One region of the Alteromonas sp. ABD4_190 genome, then DNA from elsewhere that is predicted to be linked to it. Evidence: predicted binding sites of a transcription regulator. Region 1 holds the regulator's gene; each other region holds the start of a gene.
What was found. The regulator sigma-54, encoded in region 1, starts transcription at its own class of promoters, with help from an activator protein. The targets are predictions, from matches to a motif close to GTTGGCACGNNNNTNGNNT.
Positions count from the first base shown of each region.

Region 2: a site for sigma-54 is predicted at 1,206-1,224, ahead of ACXAFM_RS01285 (DUF883 domain-containing protein). Genes of this name have one in related genera too.
Region 3: a site for sigma-54 is predicted at 1,148-1,166, ahead of glnA (glutamate--ammonia ligase). Genes of this name have one in related genera too.

Region 1 covers NZ_JBSWWN010000001.1:1,289,887-1,292,162, forward strand. Annotated here, with positions in the region: gene lptB (LPS export ABC transporter ATP-binding protein) at 1-570, shown strand, start outside; gene ACXAFM_RS05675 (RNA polymerase factor sigma-54) at 644-2,125, shown strand; gene hpf (ribosome hibernation promoting factor) at 2,156-2,276, shown strand, end outside.
Region 2 covers NZ_JBSWWN010000001.1:268,124-270,399, forward strand. Annotated here, with positions in the region: gene ACXAFM_RS01280 (response regulator) at 1-1,082, shown strand, start outside; gene ACXAFM_RS01285 (DUF883 domain-containing protein) at 1,261-1,590, shown strand; gene ACXAFM_RS01290 (hypothetical protein) at 1,595-2,119, shown strand; gene ACXAFM_RS01295 (hypothetical protein) at 2,213-2,276, shown strand, end outside.
Region 3 covers NZ_JBSWWN010000001.1:3,050,498-3,052,773, reverse strand. Annotated here, with positions in the region: gene typA (translational GTPase TypA) at 1-774, opposite strand, end outside; gene glnA (glutamate--ammonia ligase) at 1,233-2,276, shown strand, end outside.

The sequences.
Region 1 (2,276 bases):
GTCAACTTAGACAAAGGCAAGATCGAAATTGATGATAATGAGCTTACTCACCAGCCAATGCATGAGCGCGCACGCCGCGGTATAGGCTACCTCCCGCAAGAGGCATCAATATTTAGGAAGCTTACGGTACATGAAAATATCATGGCCATTTTGCAAACCCGTAAAGATTTAAATTCACAACAGCAAGAAGAAGAAGCAGACGCCCTACTTGATGAATTTAATATCAACCATATACGTAATAGTACGGGGATGAGTTTGTCCGGGGGAGAGCGGCGTCGCGTAGAGATTGCCCGAGCTCTGGCAGCAAAACCACAATTTATTTTGTTAGACGAACCATTTGCCGGTGTTGATCCAATATCAGTTAATGATATAAAGAAGATAATACAGCATCTGCGAGATAGGGGTATTGGTATCCTTATCACGGACCATAACGTACGCGAAACATTGGACGTTTGCGAAAAAGCGTACATTGTGAGTCATGGCGAGCTTATTGCGCAAGGAACTGCGGAACAGGTTTTAAGTAATCAAAAAGTAAGGGACGTATACCTAGGCGAACAATTCAGGCTATAGTTAGTGTAACCGAATTGTCATTTTTCAGTTTCGCTCTGGTATATTTAATTTAGAGCATTTAAATAAGACGTAGATGAAACCATCTTTACAGCTAAAATTTAGCCAACAACTTACCATGACACCTCAGCTACAGCAGGCCATTAAGCTGCTGCAGCTTTCTACGCTTGATCTTCAGCAAGAGATTCAAGAAGCGCTCGACTCTAACCCGCTTTTAGAAGTGGAGGAAGGTAACGACGAGCCACAAGTAGAAAAGAACAATGTCGATAGTGACGATAGTGCTGCTGAAGCGACAGCTTCTGCATCGAGCGATACGCTAGAAGCGGGAGATGCACTGGAGAAGAATGATCTTCCCGATGAGCTACCTATCGACAGTACCTGGGATGAGTATTATTCGGCTTCTTCCGCGCCTGCACCTGGCCCATCTAACGATGATGAACAAATCTTCCAAGGCGAAACCACTGAAGACATCCAAGAACATCTTCTTTGGCAAATGCGCCTCACTCATTTTTCAGATACTGACCGCGCTATCGCTACAGCCATCATCGATTCGATTGACGAATCAGGTTATTTAACCGTTACCCTTGACGATATCTTAGATGCTGTTAATGACGATGACTTAGAAGAGCCTATCGAAATGGACGAAATAGAATGTGTGCTTAAGCGCATTCAAATGTTCGACCCCATTGGTTCAGGGTCTCGTACACCTCAAGAGTGTCTTATGGTGCAATTGCGCCAGTTTTCAGAAGACACACCGTGGCTTGCTGAAGCGAAGCAGCTTATTGAGGAATATTCAGACTTACTGAGCAGTAAAGACTACCGCACGCTAATGCGTAAGAGCCGATTGAAAGAAGATCAGCTGCGCGAAGCAATGCGTTTACTCCAAACCTTGAATCCTCGCCCAGGTAGTGCTTTAGTTACTAAAGAGCCTGAGTACGTTATTCCTGATGTCTCAGTAACCAAGAAAAATGGCCGTTGGGTGGTTGAGCTGAACCCCGACAGTCTGCCTAAATTAAGCGTAAATCAAACGTACGCAGCAATGAGTCGCCGTGCCAAGAATAGTAGCGATTCACAATTCATCCGCTCACACATGCAAGAGGCTAAGTGGTTCATAAAGAGCCTTGAATCTCGCAACGATACCTTGATGAAGGTTGCAAATTGCATTGTGCAGCAGCAAATGGGCTTTTTTGAGCACGGCCCGGAAATGATGAAACCAATGGTGCTAAATGATGTCGCAGAAATGGTAGATATGCACGAATCGACTATTTCGCGTGTGACAACACAGAAGTATATGCATACGCCCCGTGGCATCTTTGAATTGAAGTATTTCTTCTCAAGCCACGTAGCAACCGAGTCAGGTGGTGAGTGTTCATCTACAGCGATTCGTGCATTGATCAAGAAGTTAGTGGCTGCGGAAAATCCTAGCAAGCCGCTAAGTGATAGCAAGATTGCTTCATTGTTGGCCGAGCAAGGCATAAAAGTCGCTCGGCGAACAATAGCAAAATACCGGGAATCGTTATCGATCCCGCCGTCGAACCAACGCAAAAGCCTTATCTAAACGGGCTTAATAATATAAGGAAGACGAAATATGCAAATCAACCTTACTGGTCATCATGTCGAAATCACCGACTCTTTGCGTAATTATGTCGATACGAAGTTCAGCAAACTTGAACGTCACTTTGATCACATTTCTAATGTGCATGTCATCC
Region 2 (2,276 bases), 1.0 Mb from region 1:
CGGGTCTAGGCTTGGCAATCTGTAAAGAACTGGTCACTAAGCTTGGTGGTGATATTAATGTGACATCTCGACTGGGGGAAGGCAGCACGTTTACATTTGATATTAATCCAGGTGACATTTCTTCCCAACCTAACGTCGATTTAACGCTTGGCCAGATTCAACCTGTCGAATCTAGCAGTATCGATTTAAATGTTACCGGCAGAGTGCTGATTGTCGATGACTTAAGAGAAATTCGGCGCCTTACCGGCCACCTTGTAAGTCAGTCTCAGGCAGATATTAGTTACGCGGAAAACGGTGTTAAGGCACTGGAAGCTGTATTACAGGCCGATGAACACAATCAACCATTTGACCTCGTTCTCATGGATATTCACATGCCTGTGATGAATGGCATTGAAGCGTTACACGCTATTCGTCGCCATGGTAAAGATATTCCCGTTATTGCGGTCACCGCAGCCAGTCGTAAAGGATTAAGAGAGTCGCTAATACGCGAAGGTTTTAATGACGTTATAGGTAAACCAATAGACCGCTTTGCACTAGCTCAACTTCTCTCACAATATCTTCCTCCTGGCGATCACGTCACTTTTACCAATGTAGAAGCACAAGTTGCTGACATGCCCTTACGAAAACCTTACGCGCCAGAAGAAAACATGCCTTCAAGCGACGGAGTTGAACCCTATACGAATACAGAGTTAGCAACAGAAAACACGTCTCAGAAAAAAGAAGACAGTACCTCTACTTGCAAGCGTATTTTAGTGATTGAAGACGATGAAGATGCTGCAGAACTATTGCAGCTATTTTTGGTGCACCTAGGCCATGAAGTTACCACAGAGCATTGCGGCTTAGATGCACTTAGCACCGCACAAGGCGGCAACTTTGATCACATATTAATGGATTTAACGCTACCCGATTACAGTGGTTATGACCTAGCTGGTGAACTCAAAGATAAATTGCCAGATGCAACGCTTACCATCGTTAGCGGGCATGAAGCGGATGAAGACATGATGGAATCGATTGGAATAGATAGTGCTTTACTTAAACCCGTTTCAAAAGATGACCTCGCATCTGTTGTGGATGGAAGCTAGGCTTTTGTTTTAACAACTTTGAAAATATTACAGGGGTTTGCAAGGATAACGCGTTTCTCTTGCAAACCTTTCACCCCCAAAATAGCAAGAAACGCTATCCAACTGTAAATAAAAGGTTTTTTAATTGGTACACACGTTGCAACTGTTATTGTGAACCCAAAATATTAAGGAGAGTATTATGGCTACACAAGCTTCAGCTAAATCACAAACCGTTAAAACTAACAGCACTAACGGTGTGGCTGAACCAAGTCACCCAGTAACGGATCAACTAAAAGACACTCTTCACGCATCAGTTGACAAATTAGCGGATAGTGCTGGCGTTGCGGAAGAAAACATTCGTCGCACAGCCTCATCGTCTGCAGAAAACATGTCAGAAAGAAAGCGTTTAGCAGAGCAGAAATGGCAGGCATCAAAAGTACGTAAGTACGCAATTGAGAATCCTATTCAAACTGCAGGTATCGCTTTTGCAGCAGGCATGCTAGTAACATCGCTTCTACGTAAGAAGTAAAATTATGAAAGTGCCAGATTTTCAAAAAGCACGTTATACATCGTGCCATGAAAATCCATTTCGCCTGACGCCGCCTTCGGCGCAGGCGAAGTTTCATGAAAACGCTACAGGAGAAAGTACACCCAAAGAAACGCCACCTGACGAGCAGTCAACCCAGCAACAATACCCCGATCCGTCTTTCTCCGATGTATTCAACGCATTTAAAGAAGCATTCTCTCAGAGAAAAGAACAAGGCTTTGCATTTCTTGAGCTTACTAATAGTGAACTCATGCTTGTCAAAAAGAGTTTTTTCGTTACTGTTTTTGCATGCCTCGCAGCATTTGCGGTTGGTACAGTTTGTTGGCTTATTTTAAATATTGCTATAGGCGCTATACTTCACAATGTTGGCGTGCACTACGTTGTGGTACCACTTGTGTTATTAGCACTTAATAGTCTTGCGGCGTTCGGTTTCTTTAAGCTTGCCCAGAATGCGTTCAACTATCTAAGTTTAAGCAGATTAATTCAAACATGGCGTAGGGTCTTTGGGTAAGGCATAGATTTAAAGGCGCATTAACCCTTTTGGTTAAGTTCATTTGATCAAATCCATGGACAGTGCCCTGTCAACAATAATGAGGTGAGTACTATGAACATCTTTTTGAAAGCGAATATAAAAGATATTGCGCAAAAGGAACATGCCTATTTTTCTC
Region 3 (2,276 bases), 1.8 Mb from region 1:
AACTAAGCCAACTTTACCGTTGCGCTTTTCGCCATCAGCTGTAACAACAGTTACTTGTTGATTTGGCTTAACTGAACCGCGCTTAACGCGACCTACACCGATTACACCCACGTATGAGTTGTAATCAAGCTGAGAAATCTGCATTTGGAAAGGACCGTCGATGTCAGCATCTGGCGCAGATACTTGCTCAACGATAGTTTCAAATAGCGCAGTCATGTCTTCTTGAGGCGCGTCTGCATCGTGTGATGCCCAGCCATTTAGTGCAGAAGCGTAAACTACTTGGAAGTCAAGCTGCTCGTCAGTTGCGCCTAAGTTATCGAAAAGGTCGAATACTTGATCCATTACCCAATCAGGGCGTGCGCCAGGCTTGTCGATTTTATTGATAACAACAATTGGCTTAAGGCCTTGGGCAAATGCTTTTTGCGTAACGAAACGCGTTTGTGGCATTGGGCCTTCTTGTGCATCTACAAGTAGAAGTACAGAGTCAGCCATTGACATTACACGTTCTACTTCACCACCGAAGTCAGCGTGTCCAGGAGTATCTACGATGTTGATTCGGTAGTCGTTCCAGTTAATCGCTGTGTTCTTAGCTAGGATGGTAATGCCACGTTCTTTCTCGATGTCGTTCGAGTCCATTACGCGCTCTTCTTGCTCGCCTCGAGATTCAAGGGTGCCAGACTGCTGTAACAGTTTGTCTACCAGGGTGGTTTTACCGTGGTCAACGTGGGCGATGATTGCGATGTTACGCAATTTACTAATATCAGTGGTATTCATGCTTATATAGAGCCTGTGTAAATCGATGCCAACTTAATTCGGGAATCGAATAAGTCTGCATTAGATTTGTTGCAAAAAAATGCAGATAGAGAAATTTGCGCGGATTGTACAGAAAAACCTCGACGTTTGCGCACCTTTTTTTGATCCTATGTCACTTTTATTGGAATTAACTCTTCAGTTTAAAAAATAAACATATTAATTGCACCGAATTGAGCAGAGACGGTGGTGGTGTGATAGAAAGTGATCTAGGCTAAATGACATAAAAGTAACAATTAAGCACCACTATGGAGCGCCAGTGCACTTTATTAGTGCAATGCTATTCAAATGGAAGTGATAGATGCCTGTCCATGCCGCAAAATTCGGCTTGCTTGTAAATGGCATGATAATCGCTTTCACTTTTGCCACTGTTGGAGTGAAGCTGATCATTCCGCATTTTTACATTAAACCTGGAGGACACGATGTCAGTAGATAAGGCATTAGAACTGATTAAAGAAAGTGAAGCGAAGTTTGTAGATTTACGTTTTACCGACACTAAAGGTAAAGAACAACACGTATCAATTCCTGCAAGTGTTGTTGATGAAGAATTCTTCGAAGAAGGTAAAATGTTCGACGGTTCTTCAATTGCTGGTTGGAAAGGCATCAACGAATCAGATATGGTTCTTCTTCCAGACGCAGACAGCTGCGTTGTAGACCCTTTCGCAGAAGAAACACAAGTAAACATCCGCTGTGACATTGTTGAGCCTTCAACAATGGAAGGTTACGAGCGTGACCCACGTTCTGTTGCACGTCGCGCAGAAGAGTACTTGAAATCTACAGGTATCGGCGACACATGCTTCTTCGGTCCAGAACCAGAGTTCTTCCTTTTTGACGATGTGCGTTTCCACACAGATATGGCAGGCTCGTTCTACAAGATCGACTCTTCAGAAGCAAAGTGGAACTCAGGTGAAGAATTTGAAGGTGGCAACATGGGTCACCGCCCAGGCGTTAAAGGCGGCTACTTCCCAGTACCTCCGGTAGATTCTGCTCACGACATTCGTGCTGCTATGTGTATGGTTATGGAAGAAATGGGTCTTGTCATTGAGGCTCACCACCACGAAGTAGCGACAGCGGGTCAAAACGAGATCGCTTGTGAATTCAACACATTAGTTAAGAAAGCTGACGAAATTCAAGTTTACAAGTATGTGGTACACAACGTTGCACACGCATACGGCCAAACTGCTACCTTTATGCCTAAGCCACTTGTTGGCGATAACGGTTCTGGTATGCATTGTCACCAGTCTATCTCTAAAGACGGCGTGAACATCTTCGCAGGTGACAAATACGCTGGTCTTTCTGAAGAAGCACTTTACTACATCGGTGGTATCATTAAGCACGCGCGTGCAATCAACGCCTTCGCCAACGCTTCTACAAACTCTTACAAGCGTCTAGTTCCTGGCTTCGAAGCGCCGGTAATGCTTGCATACTCTGCGCGTAACCGTTCTGCATCAATTCGTATTCCACAC